Regions from separate parts of the Stenotrophomonas maltophilia group sp. P373 genome, predicted to be linked through region 1. Evidence: predicted binding sites of a transcription regulator. Region 1 holds the regulator's gene; the other holds the start of a gene.
What was found. The regulator FliA, encoded in region 1, starts transcription of late flagellar genes. The targets are predictions, from matches to a motif close to TAAAGTTTNNCNNNCNNNGGCCGATAA.
Positions count from the first base shown of each region.

Region 2: a site for FliA is predicted at 2,839-2,865, ahead of ACSYHF_RS17705 (methyl-accepting chemotaxis protein). Genes of this name have one in related genera too.

Region 1 covers NZ_CM129994.1:2,048,774-2,060,224, reverse strand. The annotation lists gene flhA (flagellar biosynthesis protein FlhA) at 1-1,646, shown strand, start outside; gene flhF (flagellar biosynthesis protein FlhF) at 1,793-3,415, shown strand; gene ACSYHF_RS09500 (MinD/ParA family ATP-binding protein) at 3,402-4,289, shown strand; gene ACSYHF_RS09495 (RNA polymerase sigma factor FliA) at 4,286-5,029, shown strand; gene cheY (chemotaxis response regulator CheY) at 5,087-5,479, shown strand; gene ACSYHF_RS09485 (protein phosphatase CheZ) at 5,479-6,084, shown strand; gene ACSYHF_RS09480 (chemotaxis protein CheA) at 6,087-7,946, shown strand; gene ACSYHF_RS09475 (flagellar motor protein) at 8,037-8,777, shown strand; gene motD (flagellar motor protein MotD) at 8,779-9,795, shown strand; gene ACSYHF_RS09465 (ParA family protein) at 9,800-10,582, shown strand; gene ACSYHF_RS09460 (chemotaxis protein CheW) at 10,579-11,451, shown strand, end outside.
Region 2 covers NZ_CM129994.1:3,837,002-3,848,452, reverse strand. The annotation lists gene ACSYHF_RS17725 (KGG domain-containing protein) at 1-79, opposite strand, end outside; gene ACSYHF_RS17720 (MarR family winged helix-turn-helix transcriptional regulator) at 353-817, opposite strand; gene ACSYHF_RS17715 (S41 family peptidase) at 868-1,779, shown strand; gene ACSYHF_RS17710 (NAD-dependent epimerase/dehydratase family protein) at 1,878-2,771, shown strand; gene ACSYHF_RS17705 (methyl-accepting chemotaxis protein) at 2,984-5,515, shown strand; gene ACSYHF_RS17700 (DUF2628 domain-containing protein) at 5,593-5,979, opposite strand; gene ACSYHF_RS17695 (hypothetical protein) at 6,194-6,364, shown strand; gene ACSYHF_RS17690 (TonB-dependent receptor domain-containing protein) at 6,425-8,458, opposite strand; gene mdoH (glucans biosynthesis glucosyltransferase MdoH) at 8,955-10,880, shown strand; gene ACSYHF_RS17680 (alpha/beta hydrolase) at 10,931-11,451, shown strand, end outside.

The DNA.
Region 1 (11,451 bases):
TCATCCTGGACGCGATGCCCGGCAAGCAGATGGCGATCGACGCCGACCTCAACGCCGGTTTGCTGACGCGTGAAGAAGCCAAGCTCCGCCGCGAGGAAGTCCGCGAGGAAGCCGACTTCTACGGTGCGATGGACGGTGCCAGCAAGTTCATCCGCGGCGACGCCATCGCCGGCATCCTGATCCTGTTCATCAACATGCTCGGCGGCCTGGCCGTGGGCGTGCTGCAGCATGGCATGCCGTTCGGCGAAGCCGCCGCCACCTATACCCTGCTGTCGATCGGTGACGGCCTGGTGGCACAGCTGCCGGCGCTGCTGGTCTCCAGCGCGGTGGCGATGCTGGTCACCCGCGCCTCGCGCTCGCAGGACATGGCCCAGGCCATGACCGGGCAGGTGTTCGGCCAGTACCGGGCGCTGGCGATCACCGCCGGCATCATCGGCCTGGTGGGCCTGGTGCCGGGCATGCCCAACGTCGCTTTCCTGACGCTGGCCTCGATCCTTGGCTTCATCGCCTGGAAGCTGTATCGCAAGACCAAGGCACCGGCTGCCGATGCGACAGGCAGTGGCACCGATGCCGCCGCGCTCACTGCGCTCGGCCGCCCGACCGCCGCGGCCCCCACCGCCGAACTGAGCTGGGACGAACTGCGCCCGGTCGATCCGCTGGGCCTGGAGGTCGGCTATCGGCTGATTCCGCTGGTGGACAGCAACCAGGGCGGCGAACTGATGGCGCGCATCAAGGGTGTGCGTCGCAAGCTGACCCAGGATGTCGGCTTCCTGATCCCGTCGGTGCACATCCGCGACAACCTGGAATTGCCCGCCAACGGCTACCGCGTGCTGGTGCACGGCGTACCGGTGGCCACCGCCGAGATCCACCCCGACCGCGAGCTGGCCCTGGATCCAGGCAGCGCGCTCGGCGCACTGGAGGGCATTGCCGGCAAGGATCCCGCGTTCGGCCTGGATGCCACCTGGATCCAGCCGCACCAGCGCGCCCAGGCCGAAACGCTGGGCTACACGGTGGTCGACCCGGCCACCGTGGTCGCCACCCATCTGTCGCACTTGATCCGCGAACACGCGCCGGAACTGCTCGGCCACGAAGAAGTGCAGCACCTGCTGGCCAACCTGGCCAAGAGCGCGCCCAAGCTCGTCGAAGATCTGACGCCCAAGGCGCTGCCGCTGTCGGCGGTGGTGCGCGTGCTGCAGAACCTGCTGGTGGAGCGCATTCCGATCCGCCAGCTGCGCAAGATCGCCGAAGCGCTGGTCGAACATGCGCCCGCCAGCCAGGACCCGGCCGTGCTGACCGCCGCGGTGCGCACCGCACTGGGCCGCTTCATCGTGCAGGAGATCGCCGGAATGTCGGCGGAGCTGCCGGTGTTCACCCTCAACCCGCAATTGGAACGTGTCTTGCAGGAGTCCACGCAGGGCAACGGCGCCGCGCTGGAACCCGGACTCGCTGAGCGACTGCACCAGAGCCTGGCCGAATGTGTCAGCAAGCAGGAAGCCCGCAACGAGCCCGCGGTCGTGCTGGTACCTGGCCCGGTGCGCGCCGCGCTGGCCCGCCTGGTCCGCCACAGCGTTCCGTCGCTGTCGGTCCTGGCCTACAGCGAGGTGCCGGAGGACAAGCGCCTGAAGCTGGTCGGAACGATCAGCTGACGCCCGCCCGCCGATGCGCCAGAAAACAGACACCACTTTCGAACCAACGCAACTGACAGACACCAAGGGGAACCCGCACCGTGCAGACCACCGACCACCCGAGTTCCCCGACCGCCACCCCGCCGTCTTCGCCCCGTGACCACAGCATGAAAATCAAACGATTCGTCGCCGCCGACATGCGCTCGGCCATGAACCTGGTGCGCAAGGAACATGGTCCTGACGCCGTGATCCTGTCCAACCGCCGGATCGAGGAAGGCATCGAGATCGTCGCCGCCGCCAACTACGACGAGAGCGCGGTACAGCGTGCACTGGAAGCCTCGCGCCGTGACGTCGCACCGCCGCCGGCACCCAAGCCGCGCACCGCCGCCGACGCGGTGATCGCCGCCGTCACCCGCCGCCGCAGCAGCACCCCGGCACCGGAACCGGTTGCCGCCACCACCTCGGCGGTGGCCGCCCTCGCCCGTGCAGCAGTGGGCGCTACCGGCCGCACCCTGGACAGCGCCGACGAGATCGTGCCGACCCGCGGCAGCACCGGCTTTGCCGCCACGCTGGCACGCGCCGCCGTCAATGAGCCGGCGCTGCCGGACCAGATCTTCGCCCCGTTCGCCGAAGCCATCGTCGCACCGGCACCCGCCAGCGCCACGCCGGCCAACCGCGCCCGCTTCCAGATCGACCCGCCGCACGAGGCGCATCACGAAAGCGCGGCCCCGGCCGTGCAGCCGCCGCCGCTGCCGACCGCAGCCCTGGCCGAAACGCAGCCGGAGGTCGCCGCAAGCGAACCGGCGTTGGCCGATGCCACCGTCGAAACCGCACCGACGCCGACGCTTGCCCCAGCCCCGGTCCTGACCGTGGTCGCCCAGGACGACGCCGAGATCCGCCAGCTGCGCCAGGAAGTGGCCGGCATGCGCCAGGTGATCGAGCGCGAAATGAACCGCTTCACCGACGAGCGCCTGCGCGGCTGCCCGGTGCGCGCCACCGCGCTGGACCTGATGGACGAGTACGGCTTCGATGCTGGCCTGGCCCGCGACGTCGCCATGCAGATTCCGCTGGAGACCGAGGCGCACCGAGGCCGCGGCCTGATGCTGGGGCTGATCTCGCGCAAGCTGCCGATCGCCCCGGTCGACCCGCTGGAGGAAGGCGGCGTGATCGCGCTGGTAGGCCCGACCGGCGCCGGCAAGACCACCACCATCGCCAAGCTGGCCTCGCGCTTCGCCGAGAAGCACGCGCCGCGTGACGTCGCCCTGGTCACCACCGACACCACCCGCATCGGCGCCCGCGAGCAGCTGTATGGCTATGGCAGGCAGCTCGGCATCGCCGTCCACGAGGCCAACAGCGGCACCGACCTGGACCAGCTGCTGGAACGCCTGAAGGACTACAAGCTGGTACTGATCGACACCGCCGGGCTGGGCCCGCGCGACCGCGCGCTGGCCGCCCAGCTGCAGTGGCTGCGCGCCGCCCGCCAGGTGCGCACCCTGCTGGTGCTGCCGGCCAACACCAGCTTCGGCGACATGGACGAGGTGGTCCGCCGCTTCGGTGCCGCCAACCTGCAGGGCCTGGTGCTGAGCAAGCTGGACGAAACCGGCCGCTTCGGCAACGCCCTGTCGGTGGCCGTGGACCATGCCCTGCCGATCACCTGGGTGACCGATGGCCAGGACGTTCCGGACGACCTGCACCGGGCAAGTGCGGCCAATCTCGTACTTCGCCTTGAAGATTTGCGCCGAGCGGCCGATATGCCCTGCAACCCGGAGTTGAACCATGCCGTCGCGTGAGTACGCCAAGCTGACCAAGACCTTCCCGCTGTCGGCCACCCGCAGCGAGCCGCTCGGCCCTGTGCGCACCATCGCCGTGACCGGCGGCAAGGGCGGCGTGGGCAAGACCAACGTGTCGGCCAACCTGGCCGTGGCGCTGGCCGGCATGGGCAAGCGCACGCTGCTGCTGGACGCCGACCTCGGCCTGGCCAACATCGACGTGATCCTGGGCTTGAACCCCACCTTTACGCTGGCCGACCTGGTGGCCGGCCGCTGCTCGCTGGACGATGTCATCGTCGAAGGCCCGAACGGCGTGCTGGTGGTCCCGGCCGCGTCCGGCCGCCGGCACATGGCCGAGCTGGCCCCGGCCGAGCACGTCGGCCTGGTCAACGTGTTCTCCGAGCTGGAGCGCGAGCTGGACATCATGGTGGTGGACACCGCCGCGGGCATCACCGACGGCGTGCTGACCTTCTGCCAGGCCGCGCAGGACACCGTGGTCGTGGTCTGTGACGAGCCGGCGTCGATCACCGACGCCTACGCGCTGATCAAGGTGCTGTCGCGTGAACGGGGCGTGGACCGCATCCAGGTGGTGGCCAACATGGTGCGCGACCCCAACGAGGGCCGCGTGCTGTACGAGAAGCTGACCCGCGTCTGCGAGAAGTTCCTCGCCGATGTCTCGCTGAACTACCTGGGCTGCGTGCCGCAGGATGACTGGCTGCGCCTGTCGGTGCAGCGCCAGCAGCCGGTGGTGAAGGCCTACCCGTCCAGCCCGTCCGCACTGGCGATCACCGAGATCGCGCGCCGCACGGCCCGCTGGCAGGCGCCGACCGAACCACGCGGCGGCGTCGAGTTCTTCCTCGAACGCATCCTCAAGCAGCGCGGGGTGGCGGCATGAAAGGCGCGGCCCAGTACAGGGAAGTCCAGCGCTCGGCAGCCAACGAGGTCATCGCCCAGCACTCGGACCTGGTGCGGCGCATCGCCCACCATCTGGCCGCGCGCCTGCCGGCCAGCGTCGAAGTCGACGACCTGATCCAGGCGGGCATGATGGGCCTGATCGAGGCTTCGCGCAGCTACGACGCCGACCAGGGCGCCTCGTTCGAGACCTATGCCTCGATCCGTATCCGTGGCTCGATGATCGACGAGATCCGCCGTGGCGACTGGGTGCCGCGCTCGGTGCACCGCCGTGCACGCGATGCTGCGGCCACCATCCGCCGCCTGGAACAGAGCAGCGGCCGCGCCGCCAGCGCCACCGAAGTGGCCGCCGCGATGGAGATGCCACTGCCCGAATACCTGCGCCTGATGGAAGACGCCGCGCGTGGCCAGGTGCTGAGCCTGGAGTCGCGCATTGAGGACCAGGGCGAGCTGGACACGGTCGCACAGGGTGGCCCGACCCCGCAGCAGGTGCTGGAGCGCAGCGAGTTCGGCCGCGAGCTGGGCAAGGCCATCGGCCATCTGCCCGAGCGCGAACAGCTGGTGCTCTCGCTCTACTACGAGCAGGAACTCAACCTGAAGGAGATCGGCGCGGTGCTAGGCGTAAGCGAGTCGCGGGTCTGCCAGATCCACGGCCAGGCCGTGCTGCGCCTGCGCGGCCGGCTGAAGGTATTCGAGGCCGTCGACGCCGGCCTCGAAGAATGAACATCCCCGAGGCAGCTGCCCCCGGCCGCCCGGAATGAACAACAAAGGAACTCTGCTTTGAACAAGAACATGCGCATCCTGATCGTCGACGACTTCTCGACCATGCGTCGCATCGTCAAGAACCTGCTGGGCGATCTGGGCTTCACCAACACCGCCGAAGCCGAGGACGGGCATGCCGCGCTGTCGCTGCTGCAGAGCCAGCCGTTCGATTTCGTGGTCACCGACTGGAACATGCCGGTCATGACCGGCATCGAGCTGCTCAAGGCGATTCGTGCCGACGCCAAGCTGAAGACCCTGCCGGTGCTGATGGTCACCGCCGAAGCCAAGCGCGAGCAGATCATCGAAGCGGCCCAGAACGGCGTGAACGGCTACATCATCAAGCCGTTCACCGCGCAGACGCTGGAAGAGAAGCTCGGCAAGATCTTCGAACGCCTGGCGGCCAGTGCCTGATGGATACCACGGTCGACAGGAATGCCCTCGCCCTGCGCCTGCAGGAAGCACTGGACGCACTGGAGTCCGGTGACGAAACCGCCTGGCGGCAACGCATCGACGGACTGGTCGCGCTGCGCACGCAGCCGATGATGAGCGGCCTCTCGCGGCTGGCCCGCGAGCTCGGGCAGGCCCTGGGTGAACTGCCGACCGTGCCCAGCGAGGCCGGCGAACTGGACGATGCCTGCGCACGCCTGGACCACGTGGTGGCGATGACCGAACAGGCAACGCACCGCACCCTGGACCTGGCCGAGGAATGCCGCAGCCTGACCGAACAGCTGCGCGCCGAAGGCCTGCAGCCGGGCCAGGATGCACAGCTCGAGCGCATCCGCCACAACCTCACCGAGATCGCCCTGACCCAGAGCTACCAGGACCTGACGGGGCAGATCATCCGTCGCGTGGTCGGCATCGTCCGCCGTGTGCATGAGGGCTTCGGCGCGCTCGGCCTGCCGCCGGAACAGCATCGCACCGATCCGGAACTGGCCGGGCCGGCACTGAAGGGACTGGACCGCCACGCGGTCTCGCAGAACGACGCCGACGACCTGCTGTCGGACCTGGGGCTGTAAGCATGAGCGCGGTATCCGACGACATCACTGCCGATTTCATCATCGAGGCGCAGGAAATCCTGGATCGCCTGGGCGAACAGCTGGTGTCGCTGGAGCAGGCACCACAGGACACCGAGCAACTCAACGCGGTGTTCCGGGGCTACCACACGCTCAAGGGCGGCGCCGGCTTCCTCGGCGTCACCGCCATGGTCGAGTTGTGCCACGCCGCCGAAGAAGCGCTGGGCATCGCGCGCGCGGGCCAGGCCGTGCTGCAGGCCCATCACTTCGATGCCGCCCAGCAATCGCTGGACTACCTGCAAGCGATGCTGGATGCAGTTTCCTCCGGCACCGAGCCGGGCTATGCGCCGCCGGAGCTGATCGCCCAGTTCGACATGCATGGCGGTGCCGTGGCTGCACCCGCCGCCGCAGCAGCTCCCGCTGCGGGTGGCAGCGACCTGATCACCGACGACGAGTTCGAGGCCCTGCTCGACCAGCTGCACGGCGGCAACGCACCGACTGCGGTGGCGCCGGCAAGGAAGGCCGACGACGGCCTGATCAGCGAAGACGAGTTCGAAGCCCTGCTCGACCAGCTGCACGGTGGCGCCGCACCCGGCGCCAAGCCCATCGCTGCGGCAGCGCCCGCACCGATCGCGGCACCACGCCCACTGGCCGCACCGGCCGCACCGGCACCTGCAGCGGCGACCAAGCCGGCCGCCAAGCCGCTGGCCGAGGCCGAACACACCGTGCGCGTGGACACCAAGCGCCTGGACGCGATCGTCAATCTGATCGGCGAACTGGTGCTGTCACGCAACCGGCTCAAGACCCTGCGTGCGCGCCTGCGCGACGAGGAACTGGACCGCGCCGTGTCCACCCTGGACATCGCCACCGCGCGCCTGCAGTCGGCGGTGATGCGTACCCGCATGCAGCCGGTGGGCAAGGTCTTCTCGCGCTTCCCCAAGGTCGCCCGAGACGTTGCCCGCTCGCTGAAGAAGGAAGTGGACCTGGAGCTGATCGGCGCCGAGACCGAGCTCGACCGCAACCTGGTCGAAGCGCTGGCCGACCCGCTGGTGCACCTGGTCCGCAACGCCATCGACCATGGCGTGGAAATGCCCGACCTGCGCGAAGCACAGGGCAAGCCGCGGATGGGCCATGTGCGGTTGTCGGCGCAGCAGGAAGGTGACTACGTCAGCATCGAGGTGCAGGACGATGGCGCCGGCATCGACCCGGAAAAGCTGCGCGCGAAGGCACGCGAGAAGGGCCTGATCGATCCGGAGGCCGCCGCCCGCCTGAGCAGCGAGGAGTGCCTGCACCTGGTGTTCCTGCCCGGCTTCTCGACCAAACAGCAGGTCACGGATATCTCCGGCCGCGGCGTTGGCATGGACGTGGTGCAGTCGCGCATCCGCGAACTGAGTGGCCAGATCCAGATCCAGTCGGAGCTGGGCCGCGGCAGCCGCTTCCTGATCCGAGTGCCGCTCACCCTGGCGATCCTGCCGACCCTGCTGGTGCAGGCCGGCGAAGACGTCTATGCGCTGCCGCTGGCGCGCGTGATGGAAGTGCTGCACGCACCGCGCACCTCGCTGGGCTGGTTCGATGGCCGCGCCGTGCTCGACCGCCGTTCGCACACGCTGCCACTGGTCGATCTGCGCCAGTGGCTGGATGTGACGCCCGCCGCGTCGACCCTGCTGACCATCGTGGTGCTGCAGGCCGGCGAAGCGCGCTTCGGCCTGGTCGTGGACCAGGTCCGTGGGCGCGAGGAAGTGGTCATCAAGCCACTGCCGAAAGCCCTGCGTGGCCTGCGCGGTTACGCCGGTGCAACCCTGATCGGCGATGGTCGCATGGCGCTGATCCTGGATGTGGACGGCCTGCGCAGCCCGCACGACTGACCCGCTTGCTGAACCCGTAAAACCGTGAAGTCGCACCAGTAGCCCGTACCGGTGTCTCAAGTCCCATTCATACAAGCCGATACCGGATCCATGGATAGACTCAGCCTCATTGGACTCTTTCTCGCCCTGGCCTCGCTGGTCGGCGGCAGCATCCTCAAGGGCGCCGGCCTGGCGTCGCTGTGGTCGCCTGCGGCGTTCGTGATCGTCATCGTCGGCACCGTCGCCGCGATCCTGCTGCACACCTCGCCGGCGGTGTTCAAGCACGCGTTCAGCATCGTGCGCTGGGTCGTGCGTCCACCGCACAGCGACCGCCGCGAGCTGATCCAGCAGATCGTCGAGTGGAGCAACATCGCCCGCCGCCAGGGCCTGCTGGGCCTGGAATCGCAGGTGGAAGCACAGCAGGACCCGTTCCTGCGCAAGGGCCTGCAGCTGCTGGTGGACGGCGTCGAGCCCGAATCCATGCGGCACATGCTGGAAATCGAACTGGGCAGCCAGGAGCACCAGGACCAGGCCGGCGCCAAGGTGTTCGAGGCGATGGGCATCTATGCACCGACGCTCGGCATCATCGGTGCCGTGCTGGGCCTGATCGCGGTGATGAAGAACCTGGCCGACCCGAGCAAGCTCGGCCACGGCATCGCCGCCGCGTTCACCGCCACCATCTACGGCATCGCTTCGGCCAACCTGCTGTTCCTGCCGATCGCCGCCAAGCTCAAGAGTGTGATCTCGCACAACACGCGCGACCGCGAGATGGTCATCGAAGGCCTGATCTCGATCGCCCAGGGCGAGAACCCGCGCAACATCGAAACCAACCTCTCCGGCTTCCTGCACTGACATGGCCCGCCGCAAGCACCACGAAGAGCACGCCAACCACGAAGCATGGGCGATCCCCTATGCCGACCTGATGACGCTGCTGCTCGCCTTCTTCGTGGTCATGTATGCAATCTCCTCGGTGAACGAGGGCAAGTACCGGATCATGGCCGACGCGCTGACCGATGCCTTCGGTGGCGCACCGCGCACCATCAACCCGGTGCAGGTGGGCAACAAGCAGGTGCAGGGCGGCGGCTGGGACAGCCCCTCGGTGATCAAGTCCGGCACCAAGATCGGTCCCTCCGCGCCGGCGCCCTCGCACGACCCGACCCTGCTGCCGTCGATGGCCTCGCAGATGCGCATGCCGGTGTCGGTGCACAACCAGGAGCAGATCGCCCGTGCCGAGCGCCAGCTCAACACGATTGCCGATCGCCTCACCGCCGCACTGGCGCCGCTGATCGACCGCGGCATGATCAGCGTGCGCCGCACCGAACTGTGGATCGAAGTCGAGATCAACAGCGACATCCTGTTCCCCACCGGCTCGGCCGCGCTTGACGTGCATGCGCGGCAGACCCTGGCCAGCCTGGCCGAGGTGCTGCGCGACGTGCCCAACAGCGTGCGCGTGGAAGGCCACACCGACAACGTGCCGATCGCCACCGCCACTTTCCCGTCGAACTGGGAACTGTCGGCCGGGCGCGCAGCCAGCGTAGTGCACCTGTTCGCCGACCAGGGCGTGCAGCCGTCGCGGCTGGCGATGGTCGGCTATGGCCAGTTCCGCCCGCGCGAAGACAACGACAGCGCGCAGGGCCGCAACCGCAACCGCCGGGTGATGGTCATCATCCTGGCCGACACGTCGCACTCGGTGGATCCGCTCGGCCAACGCCTGAACGCAGCCACCGGCGCCACCGACAGCACCGTCACCGAACAGGCCGACGCAACTCCGGCCAGCGCCCCCACCTCCCCCATCGCACCGGTGAAGTTGCCGCCGGTGCCGGCTGGCAGCCGCGTCGGCGCCGCCGTTCCCCCGGCAATGAAGGAGTAATCCGATGCGCATCTGGGCAGTCGCCAACCAGAAGGGCGGAGTCGGCAAGACCACCACCACCCTCGCCCTCGGCCGCGGCCTGGCCGCGCTCGGCCATCGCGTGCTGCTGATCGACCTCGATCCGCATGCCTCGCTCAGCCGCGCCTTCGGCGTGCCGGTGGACCCGCCGCCGGCCGGCGTACTGGAATTGTTCGGCACACCGCCAGCGGACCTGTCCAGCCTGTGCCATGCCAGCAACATCCATGGCCTGGACTACGTCTGCGCACAGTCGGCGCTGGCCACGCTGGAACGCCGCAGCGCCAACCAGCCCGGCCTCGGCCTGGCCCTGCAGAACGCGCTGGCGCGCCACCAGGGCCAGCACGACTACATCCTGCTGGACTGCGCACCCACCCTCGGCCTGCTGATGATCAACGCACTGGCTGCCGCCGATCGCCTGATCATCCCGACCCAGGCCGAGCCCCTGGCCCTGCACGGCCTGGATGGCATGGTCCGCACCGGCGAGATGGTCGAGCGTTCGCGCCGCCGCCTGCTGCCGATCTCGATCCTGCCGACCCTGTTCGACCGACGCACCCGCGCCGGCAACGAGTCGCTGCGCACCATGCAGGACCGCCATGGCAGCCGCGTGTGGGAAGACGCCATTCCGATCGATACCCGCATCAGCAACGCCGCCGGGCTGACCCTGCCGAGCGCCGGCGAGGACTACCCGGGCCGTGGCCTGGCCGCCTACCGGCGCGCCTTGAACTGGATCCTCGGCGAGGATGCCCGCGCCCTGGAGCAGGCCGCATGAACAGCACCGGCATCCTCGACGATTACCTGGACGAACTGCTGGGCGAAGCGATGGTCGCGCCGCCGCCTGCCGTGCTGCCGCACGCAGGCGCCGGGCAAGGCCCGGCGATCGAAGCAGTCGCCGAACGCGAACCGACCTGGGACGACCTGCCGGCCGAAGTGATCTACGAAACCGAAACCATCGCCGCCACGCCGAGCGGGGACAGCGCTGCGCTGGAAGCCGCCTTCGAGAGCGCCGCACCACCCACGCGCGAACCCACCTGGGATGACCTGCCCGCCGAGGTGATCTACGAAACAGAATCCGTCGCCGCCGCGCAAAGCCGGGACGACGCAGCACTGGAAGCGGCCTTCGAGAGCGCTGCCGCTTCCGGTAGCGCTGGGCAGGGTCCGGCGGGAGAAGCGGTTTCCGAACGCGAGCCGACCTGGGATGACCTGCCTGAGGAGGTCATCCACGAAACCGCGCCGGCACCCGCCGTCGTTGCAAACGCCGGTCCGGAACCTACCTGGGACGACCTGCCGGACGAGGTGATCTACGAGACCGATCCGGCCGACAGCCATCGCCTCGCCCACACCGACAGCCCCGGCCTGCAGGCCGCGTTCGAAGCGGCCGCCGGTGGCGAAGACGTAGCCGCGCCACCGCCCGCCGTGGTCGCAGCTCCGGTGGCCCCGACGGTTGCACCTGCAGCCCCGGCCGCGCGCACCGCCACTCCGCCGCCGCGCGCCGCCGTCGATGCCCCGGCAGGCAACCGTCCCGGCACCTGGCAGGAGCTGCAGGCGCAGGCCCACCAACCGGCTCGCAGCCCGCATCCGCAGAACCGACGCGCCGGCGAACGCACTTCACGCTGGCTGCGCCTTCGCTGCGGTACCCAG
Region 2 (11,451 bases), 1.8 Mb from region 1:
TTGCGGCGATCGCGCGCTGCTTGTCCTGGTCCATCGAGGCGAAGCCACGATGGGAAGTGCCGTGGTGCTGGCCGGCCATGGGAAGGCTCCCGTTGCATGGAAGGGAAGCTCATCCTTGCCGGTGCCCGGCTAACGGAGTGTCCGCATCGGTGCGGCTGCCTTCACGTCGCACCGTACTGCTTTTCACGGCGCAGGTACGCTGCTGCGCGCGCCGCCCTGCGTGGCTAGGACGAACTGCACCCTTCACCTAGGCCGGACAGCCGGCCGCGCAGTGCGCACGCTGGAGCTGCGCCTGGGCAACGGCGGCTGGACCTTCCTCAGCGAAATCGAAATGGCCGCAGAGCAGAAGGCTTCAGGGCCGGCGGGCGTCCTGCAGGCGCTGCGCGAAGGGCCGCTGTGCGAGCGCTGCAAGGGCGTCGCGCAGCACCTGCTCCAGCGGCTGCCCCAGATCGGCATCGAGGCTGCGCGCCGCTACGGCAGTGGCCTGCCATTGCGCCTGCAGCGCAGGCATCGCGCGCTGTGCGCGGGGGCTCAACTGCAGGATGCGTTCACGTCCGTCGTCGCCGCTGGACGCGTGCAGCCAACCATCACGCACCATCGCCGCCGCGGTCTGGCTGAGCGCCGAATGGCTGAGCCCGCAGGCCGATGCCAGGTCCTTGATCCGGCAGGGGCCCTGCGCCATCAGCGTGCGCAGCACCGGCGTGTAGCGGGGCCGGTAGTCCAGTTGCAGGTCCCGGTAGGCCTGTTCGACCGCCGGGTCCAGCTGGTCGAGCAGGGCGCGCAGCAACGTACCGAGCGTGGCGTGTTGGAGATCCATGACCAGAATGATATATAAGCACTTATATATCTTCAACGCGGAGGTGGTTGATGACCGTGTCTTGGATGCTCGCTGCTTTGCTGGCAGCGGCCTGCCCGGCGCAGGACGGAGTGCTGCGCGCGGCGGCCACCGCCGTGCAGGCGCAGTACCTTGACGAGGCGGAGGGCGCCCGTATCGCCGATGCCCTGCGCACCTGGTCGGTGCAGCAGCGCTATGCGGACAGCTGTTCGGATCCGGTTGCGTTCAGCGCACGCCTGAACCAGGACCTGGACATGTTCGATGGCCACTTCCACGTTGAACGCGTGGACGCAGCGGCCGGCCAGGACGATTGGTTGATGGCCTGGCGCGCCGATGCCCGCAGCAATGGTGCCGGCGTGCGCGAGGTGCGGGTGATGGAGGGCAACATTGGTTACCTGCGCCTGAGTACCTTCTATCCGCTGGATCTGGCGCGCCCGAAGTTCGCTGCGGCCCTTGCCCTGCTGGCCGAGACCGATGGCCTGGTGCTGGATCTGCGCCAGAACGGGGGCGGCGACGATGCAAGTGCCGACCTGCTGGTACGCACGCTGCTGGACGCGAAGATCGACGCGGTGCAGCAGCTGGACCAGCGCGGCCGGCGCACGCCGGTACTGCTGCCGCCTGCCAGCCTGCCTGCGTACCTGAAACCGCTGGTGGTGCTGATCGACCGCCGCACCGGTTCGGCGGCCGAGTTCGTCGCCTATTCGCTGCAGGCACTGGGCCGCGCGCGGATTGTCGGCACGCGCAGTGGCGGTGCCGCGCATATGTTTGGTGATCCTGTGCTGCTGCCCGATGGCTATCAGATCAGTATTCCCGACCGGCAACCCATCAATCTGCGTACCGGTGGAAACTGGGAACGTACTGGCGTGAGGCCCGATGTGGCCGGCGGCGACGATCCGCTGTTCATCGCGCGGCAACTGCTGGCGCCTGCGAAGTCGTCAAGATGAACGCACGATTGCATGGCTGTCCTATCGCGGATGCGCGATTGCATGCCTAGAATCGAAGCATCCCGGTAGTTCCCGGGCGCTTCGAGTGAATGGACTCAATGAAGATTCTGTTGACCGGCAGTTCCGGCCGCATCGGGCGCGCGATCTTCGGTGCGTTGGCGGCCGCCCACGAAGTGGTGGGGCTGGACCGCAGTCCGTTTGCCACCACGCGCATCATTGCCGATGTCAGCGATCGGCAGGCCGTCGCGCGCGCGGTGCAGGGCATGGATGCAGTCATCCATACCGCGGCCCTGCATGCCCCGCATGTCGGCCTGGTGCCGGATGCGGTGTTCCAGCAGATCAACGTGGAGGCCACCGCACACCTGCTGCAGGCTGCACGCGAAGCAGGAGCACGGCGCTTCGTGCTGACCAGCACCACTGCGTTGTATGGCCATGCCGTGGTGGCCGGTGGCTGCCGTTGGATCGACGAAGACACCGAGCCGCTGCCGCGCACGATCTACCACCGTACCAAGCTGCAGGCAGAGACCCTGGCCGAAGCCGCCGCCACGCCGGGCTTCAGCGTTCGCGTGCTGCGCATGGGCCGGTGTTTCCCGGAACCGCCCGAACGGATGGCGATGTTCCGCCTGCATCGCGGCATCGACGCCCGCGATGTGGCCAGCGCACATGCTGCACTGCTGCTCGACGAAGGCGCCCCGTTCGCGCGCTACCTCGCCTGTGCGCCGACGCCGTTCCGGCGCGAGGACTGCCTGGAGCTGGCCACGCACCCGCGCAGCGTGCTGGCCCGTCGCGCGCCGCAGCTGCTGGCCGAGTTCGAACGCCGTGGTTGGCCGCTGCCATTGAGCATCGACCGTGTCTACGACAGTGCCCGCCTGCGCAGCGAGCTGGGCTGGCAACCGTGCTTCGGGCCAGACGACGTGCTGCAGCAGTATGCCGTCGGCAGCATCGAGGTACTGCCGCGGGCACAGTGGATCAAGGACCGCGTGGCCGAGTGAGGGCATCGCGAGGGGGGGGGCGCTGAGCCGAGCCTGAGCGGATTCAGGAATGTGCAGGCCGCCCGCCTCAACCTCGTTGGCGGGCGGCCGCTAACCCAGTGCGCTTCCAGCGCCGGGCGCGCCCCGGCGGCCGGTGGCCTGCGCGACAGATCGCGCGCCTGCGCGGTGCCCTCGTGGTGCCGGTCGTCCTGAACTGCCTTGCGGACCCTCCCATGTCTTCTTCCCGCTCTGCCACTGCCCAACGCCCAGGCAGCATCGCCCACAAGTTGATGCTGGGCACCGCCGTGATCGCGCTGCTGTGCTTCGGCCTGACCGCCTTCCTGATCTACCGACAGGCCAGCGCCAGTCTGATCAGCGCCTCGCGCCAGACCATGACCAGCGAGGCCAACGCCGAGGCGCGCCAGGTGGCAGCTGATCTGGGCACCGCTTTCGCCAGCAATGACGCCATGGTCGAGGCCGTGCTGGCCCAGCGTGCCCGTGGTGACATACCCGACCGCGCCAGCCTGGCGGCGGTGCTCGGCGAACAGCTGCGTGCTCATCCTCAATGGCTGGGCAAGAGCACCATGTGGGAGGCCGATGCCTTCGACGGCAAGGATGCGGAGTTCGTCAATTCCGAAGCACACGATGCCACCGGCCGCTACATGAGCTACTGGGCCTGGCAAGACGGCAAACCGCAGCAGTCGGTGATGACCGACTACACCGAGACTGCCAGCGGTTCCGGTGACTGGTACATGGTGCCCAGCCGCGACAAGCTGCCCAAGGTCAGCGAACCTTACGCCTATGACATCGCCGGCCAGAAGGTGCTCATGAGCACCCTGAGCACGCCGATCATCGAGAACGGCAGATTCCTGGGCGTGTTCACCGTCGACTTCTCGCTGGCAGCGCTGCAGAAGCACCTGTCAACGCTGAAGCCGATGGGGGCTGGCCGCGTCGAACTGCTGTCGCCCAAGGGCGTGGTGCTGGCCTCGGCCAATGCCGCCGAGATCGGCAAGCCGCGCAACGATGCCCTGACCCGCAGCATGCTGGCCGACATCGCCGCCGACCGTCCGTTCGAGGCCTTCAGCCCCGACGCGGCCGGCAACGTACGCGTGTATGTGCCGCTGCGCGTGGGCGACGCCCCGCAACGCTTCGCGCTGGGCGTGGTGATGCCGCATGCGGTGATCGTGTCTGAGGCACGCCAGCTGCTGTGGCTGACCCTGCTGGTCGGCGTGATCGCCGCGCTGACCCTCAGCGCCGGCGTCTACGTGCTGCTGCGCCGCCTGGCGATCCGCCCGTTGGCCGAAGCGGTACGCGTGGCCGGTGATGTCGCCGCCGGCAAGCTGGACAGCACGCTGCCGGCGCGCAGCAACGACGAAGTGGGGCGCCTGCTGGACGCAATGCAGGGCATGCGTGGGCAGTTGCAGTCGGTGATGGCTGCGCAGGCCGAAATGGCGCGCCGGCACGATGCCGGTGAACTCAGCTATCGCATGGATGCTGCGGCCTTCCCGGGCGAGTACGGCCGCATGGTGGCCGACAGCAACCAGCTGGTGGCCTCCAGCAATGCGGTCACCCAGCGCCTGGTTGAAGTGATGCAGCGCTATGCCGTGGGCGACCTCAGCGTGGACATGGAAGTGCTGCCGGGCGAGAAGGCGGTGTTCACTGCCGCAATGGCGACCACCAAGCGCAACCTGGCCGCGATCAACGAGCAGATCCAGCAACTGGCCGCCGCCGCCGCCGCCGGTGACTTCGCCGTGCGCGGTGATGCACTGCGCTTCGAACATGATTTCCGCCGCATGGTGGAGACCCTGAACACAATGATGCAGGTCAGCGACCACAACCTGGCGGCACTGTCGACGCTGCTGCGCGCGATCGCCGCCGGTGACCTCAGTGCGCGCATGCAGGGCGACTTCCACGGCGTGTTTGCGGTGATGCGCGACGATGCCAACAGCACCGTGCAGCAGCTGACCCAGATCGTCGGCCAGATCCAGCAGTCGGCGGCCAGCATCCGCCTGGCCGCCGGTGAGATCGCCGCCGGCAACAGTGACCTGTCGCGCCGCACCGAGCAGCAGGCCGCCAACCTGGAGGAAACCGCCGCGTCGATGGAAGAACTGACCTCCACCGTGCGCCAGAACGCCGACCATGCGCTGCAGGCAAATACGCTGGCCGGTTCCGCAGCGGGCGTGGCCAGCGAAGGCGGCCAGGTGGTCAGCCAGGTGGTGCACACCATGGAGCAGATCGAGGCGTCTTCGCAGCGCATCGCCGAGATCATCTCGGTGATCGATGGCATTGCGTTCCAGACCAACATCCTGGCGTTGAACGCCGCAGTGGAAGCGGCGCGCGCCGGTGAACAGGGCCGTGGCTTCGCAGTGGTGGCCAGTGAAGTGCGGGCGCTGGCGCAGCGCTCGGCGGGTGCTGCCAAGGAGATCAAGGAGCTGATCGACGCCTCGGTGGCCCAGGTCGGTGCCGGCGCGCAGCTGGTGCACGGTGCGGGGCGCACCATGCAGGACATCGTCGGTCAGGTCGGCCGGGTCAACGAGATCATGGCCGAGATCTCGGCCGCGTCGCGCGAACAGTCTGCCGGCATCGAGCAGGTCAACCAGACCGTAGTGCAGATGGACGAAACCACCCAGCAGAACGCCGCGCTGGTGGAGGAAGCCAGTGCCGCCGCCCGTGCGATGGAGGAGCAGGCCGAGCAGCTGGCAGTGGCGGTGTCGCGCTTCCGCCTGCAGGCCGAGCCGGAGGGCATGGCCCGCCGCGTGGCCTGATGCCGGAAACGAAGACGCCCGGCGGCTGCCGGGCGTCGCATGCATCCTTGCCGCGCATCCTGCGCAGGTCTGATGGCTCAGAACATTCCTTCAAACGGATTCCAGCTGGCGCGTCCTTCCACCTTTTCCAGGTAGTAGCTGTAGTTGGTGCTGGAGGCGACCAGCAGGTTCATGGCGATGAACAGCATGCGCCCGACGACATCCGGCAGGAACATGCTGACGATGGCCAGCGCAATGTTGATGCCGATCACCACCAGTGCCTTGCGCCACATGCCGAGAATCAGCAGGTAGATGGCACCGAAGAACAACGCGAAGAAGTTCAGGTTGATCTTCAGGCGGTCACCAAAGGACAGTGCCTTCCAGGCCTGCTTGAAGCCGGGGTTCTTGGGGGCGCCGTGCTGGCGGAAGAAGTTGAAGCGGAACTGCCACTTCGGGCTGAACTGGGACAGGTCAGTGGTATTCATTGGGAAACATCCCTGTGAGAAAACGTTTTCATGATAGGACAAGTCCTATTCAGGATCCAAGCGCTAGCGTCAAGAATGTGACGCCTGCCTTGTTCGCGCGCCTGCGGCCAAGCGCCGCGCCGTCACCCGCCCGCCTTGTTTTTAGGATAGGGTGCGCAGTTCCGCTGCCGCCCCGGCTGAACCCGTGCGGCGGCGGGATGTCCATGGAGGTTGCATGACCACAGCTGCTACACCGGAAAACGCACCGGGACCGGTGCTCCTGCCGACACCTGAAGTGGTGCAGGCACAACAACTGCTCGCACGCCAGCAACTGGCGGTGGCGATGGACCGTGCGCGCACGGCCGCCACGCGGGATGCGGCACCGACCGCGCTGGAACGCGAGTAACCCGCAACACCGTCGATCGCGCTGGCATGTCGCCAGCGCGATCACGGCGCGTGCCGCCGGTCAGAACCGCGCGGTCATGCTCAGGAAGTAGCTGCGCCCGGCGACGAAGTAGTCGGTGGAGCCTTCCGCATACAGCTTCTTGTCGGCCAGGTTGCTGACGCCACCGCGCAGGGTCAGCACTTCGTTGACGTTCCATGCCGCGGTCAGGTCATACAGCGTATAGGCCTTGAGGAAGGTCGTGGCGGTGCCGGTCTGCCTGCCGGTGTACTGCGCCGACAGGCTGCCGGAAAACACCGTGCTGGGCGCCCAGTCCAGCGACGAATAGCCGGAGAACTCCGGTGTATCGATCAGGTTGCGGCCGGTGGTCAGGTTCCTGGCTTCCTTCATCCAGGTCGCCGAGGTGCGCCAGCGCCACTGCTCGCCGAAGCGGACGTTGAGGTTGCCTTCCATGCCGCGGGTGCGCGCGCGCTGTACGTTGTTCATGCGCGTCCACCAGATGCCGTTGAACCGGCCCAGCGGTGCGTACTCGATCTTGTTCCGGAAGTCGGTGTGGAAATAGGTCACGCCGACATCGATCAGGTCATTGTCGAAGCTGATGCCGATCTCGCGGTTGGTGCTGGTCTCCGGATCCAGGTCCGGGTTGCCGGCCATGTAGCACCCGCCACGGGTGTAGCCCAGCGGAATCAGCGAGGTGCAGCCGCGGCCCCCGGACTGGGTAGCGGCACTGGCCGAGTTCTCGGTCAGGCTGGGCGCACGGAAGCCCTTGGAGACGCCACCGCGGATCGTCCACTGTTCGGCAGGGTGCCAGACCAGGTACGCACGCGGGCTGACGTGGCCGCCGAACTGCTCGTGATGGTCCAGGCGCGCGCCCACGGTCAGGGCCAGGGTGCGGTGCAGTTTCAGCTCGTCCTCGGCAAACAGCGCCCAGGTGTCCACGTCCAGAGTGGAGCCGCTGACCGCGTTGCCGGCATAGTCGATCGGCGCGCGGCCGATGGTGTCGGTGTTGGTCAGCTCCTGCCGCTTCCATTGGCCGCCTACGGCGAACTGGTGTTCAACGCCGAGGGTGAACGGCGTGGTCAGGCTGCCCTCGATGATCGTATCGGTGGCTTCGGAACGGCCGGCAGCACCGATGTCGTTCCTGTACTCGGTCCAGTACGCACTGATCTTCGAATTGCCGAAGCGCCACTTGCCATTGTGGTTGAGCGCCAGCGAGCTGCGCTTGAGCTCACTGGCACCCCAGGCACCTTCGTCCTGCTTTTCCAGCGACGCATCGATGAAGGCCTGCTGCACGCCGTGCCCGGCTTCCAGCGACAGTTCCTGTGCGTCGCTCAGCTTCCACTGCAGCAACGCATCGACATTGCGGTCCTTTTCGCCCGCGTAGGCATTGCCGGAGACACCGCCGTTGGAGCGGTCCGAATCGCGGCGCATGCTGTTGGCACCGATGCGCAGGCCGAAGCGTTCGCCCAGCGGCCCGGAGAACGTGGCGCCGATCTGCTGGGTATCGCCGCGCTTGCCGTCAGCCGGGCGGGTGTAGCTGTGGGTGGCGCTGCCGTTCCATTCGTCGCCGATGCGCCGGGTGATGATGTTGATCACCCCGCCCATCGCATCGGAGCCATACAGCGACGACATCGGCCCGCGCACCACTTCGATGCGCTCGATCTGGTCCGGCGAGATCCAGTTCAGGTCCTGGCGGCCGAGGTCGGGGCGATAGTTGGTCGAGGCCGAGCTGCCCATGCGCTTGCCGTCCACCAGCACCAGCGTGTAGTTGGACGGCATGCCACGCAGCTTGATCTTGGACTGCTCGCCGACGGCGCTGAGGCCGCCGGTCACGCCCGGTACGCGGCTGAGCAGGGCGGCCAGGTCCGGTACCGGCTGGCGCTCGATGTCCTCACGAGTGATCACGCTGATGCTGGCCGGGGCATCCTTGATCCACTGCTGGCTGCCTGAAGCCGTGACCACCACGGTATCCAGGTCCTTGGTGGAGGCATCGGCGGCGGCCTCTGCGGCGGCCAGGCCGGGCAGGGCCAGCAGGCAGACGGTGGCAAGGCGGGTGCGCGGCAGGCGCGCGGAACGGGAACGGGACGACAGGGACATGACGGCTTCCATGGGAGGTGGGGTGACCCGGTGGAAGCAGCAGGCGCAGGCAGACAGCAGGCAGCCCCCCCTTCCGTGGGTCGTCGGGTGCGCGGTCTGGACCGGCGCAGCTGGGTGGGTCGCGGCCGCGCGGAAGACGGTGACCTGCCTGGTTGATTAAATGATAACCGTTCGCGTTTGTTACGATCCAGTACCGGGGGCGATGCAGTGACATCTGGCCACGCCCTGGCGTGATCGCCTGCTATTTGCTGAATGGGGACAAATCCCGGTGTAGACCTTCGCACCCGGCTTACATTCTGGGCCCTAGACTGGGCCGCATTTTCGATTCCGCCCCGTTGGAGATCGTGTGGGTTCCGGTAGTGACAGACATCGACTGTGCGGCGTGAGGCCGACACAGCCAGGACAAGTGCGGGCGCCGGGAAAGCGCGCCGGGAACCTTGGTGCATGCAGCCCGGCCGGGATGGCCGGCCGTGCCGACGGCGCGGAGTAAGCGACGATGGGGGTGCAGACCATCCATGCGGAAGCAGGAACGCCCCGGCTCGATGCCGGCTGGGCGCTGCTGCCCGCTGAATCGCCGTTGCCGATGCCCGAACAGACCCTGCGCGAAGGCGCACTGAAGGTCCGGCGGCATCGCACCTCGCCGCGCCTGATCGGCCTGCGCCGGCTGTACCTGTTTGGTGGCACGCTCGGCATGACCGCCGTGGCTACGCGGATGATGTGGCGGGTGCTGTCGGCCAATGGCATCAGCGTGCTCGAAGCCTGCCTGCTGGTGCTGTTCGTCGGCCTGTTTGCCTGGATCGCGCTCTCCTTTGCCAGCGCCCTGGCCGGCTTCCTGACCGCTGTGTTCGACCGGGGCTATCGCCTGGGCATCGACCCGGACAAGCCGTTGCCGGCCGTGCACAGCCGTACCGCGCTGTTGATGCCGACCTACAACGAAGACCCGCGCCGCCTGCTGGCGGGCCTGCAGGCGATCTACGAGTCGGTGGCGGCCACCGGCCAGCTCGACCGCTTCGACTTCTTCGTGCTCAGCGACACCCGCCGCGAGGACATCGCCGCTGCCGAGGAACAGGTGTTCGCCGAGCTGCGCGAGCGTGTGCCGGAGGGGCAGACGCGCCTGTTCTATCGTCGCCGTGGTGACAACAGCGGGCGCAAGGCCGGCAACATCGCCGACTGGGTCCGCCGCTTCGGCGGTGCCTACCCGCAGATGCTGATCCTTGACGCCGACAGCCTGATGACCGGCGACAGCATCGTGCGCCTGGTGGCCGGCATGGAACACAACGCCGACGTCGGACTGATCCAGACCCTGCCGTCGGTGATCGGCGGCCGCACCCTGTTCGCGCGCATGCAGCAGTTCGGTGGCCGCGTGTACGGGCCGGTGATCGCCCGCGGCGTGGCCTGGTGGCACGGCGCCGAGAGCAACTACTGGGGCCACAACGCCATCATTCGCACCCGCGCCTTCGCCGACCACGCCGGCCTGCCGGCGCTGCCGGGGCGCAAGCCGTTCGGCGGCCACGTGCTCAGCCACGATTTCGTCGAAGCGGCGCTGATGCGTCGTGGCGGCTGGGCCGCGCACATGGTGCCCTACCTCGGTGGCAGTTACGAGGAAGGCCCGCCGACGCTGACCGACCTGCTGGTGCGCGACCGGCGCTGGTGCCAGGGCAACCTGCAGCACGGCAAGGTGGTCGGCAGCCGCGGGCTGCACTGGATCAGCCGCACGCACATGCTGATCGGCATCGGCCACTATTTCACCGCACCGATGTGGGCGATGCTGATGCTGATCGGCATCGCCATCCCGCTGTTCCAGGAAGGCATCGATTTCAACGCCCTGCTGCACCTGTCGCCCAGCGTGTACTGGCGCGCACAGGATGAAGAGCAGGTGGTGCGCCTGTTCGCCGCCACCATGGCGGTGCTGCTGCTGCCCAAGGTGCTCGGCTACCTGGCAATGCTGCTGGACCCGGTCGACCGCCGCGGTTGTGGCGGTCCGATCCGTGCCTTCGTATCGATGCTGGTGGAAACCGTGCTCGCCGCGCTGATGGCGCCGGTGGTGATGTACGTGCAGTCACGCGGCGTGGCCGAAGTGTTGTCCGGGCGCGATTCCGGCTGGGACGCGCAGCAGCGTGACGACGGCGGCATCTCATGGATGGCGTTGATCCGTGGCTACGGTGGCCTGGGTGTGTTCGGCGCCTTCATGGGCGTGCTGGCCTGGGCGGTATCGCCGTCGCTGGCGGCCTGGATGGCGCCGGTGGTGATCGGCATGGTTCTGGCCGTTCCGGTGGTGGCGCTGACCTCCTCGCGCGGCCCCGGTGCTTTCCTGCATCGCCTCGGCCTGCTCGATATCCCCGAAGAGAACATCCCGCCACCGGTGCTGGTACGCGCCGCGCAGCTGCGGCGGGAAGCGGCCGAGCAACCGCCGCTGTACTGATTGCCCCGCGCCAGCGGCATAATGCGGCTCGAACTTGAAGGAGCCGCATCATGCTGCAAACGGTGGAACAGGAAACCGGCGCCTCGCCGCAGTGGTCGGTGATCTGGTTGCACGGCCTCGGCGCCGACGGCCATGATTTCGCGCCGATCGTGCCGGAACTGGTGCGGCCGCACTGGCCGGCGCTGCGCTTCGTGTTCCCGCACGCACCCGTGCGGCCGATCACGATCAACAACGGCGTGCCGATGCGCGGCTGGTACGACATCGTGGGCATGGACTTCCGTTCGCGCGCCGACATGGCCGGCGTGCAGGAATCGGTGGTGCAGCTGGACGCACTGATCGCGCGCGAGATCGAGCGCGGCATCGCGCCGGAGAAGATCTTCCTGGCAGGCTTCTCGCAGGGTGGGGCGATCATCCTGACGGCCGCGCTCTCGCGTACCGCACCGCTGGCCGGCCTGATCGCGCTGTCCACCTATCTGCCCGAAGCCGACAGCGCCACGCGTGTTGACGGCGCGGTGCAGGTGCCGGTGTTCATGGCCCATGGCAGTGGCGACCCGGTGATCCCTCAGGCCGT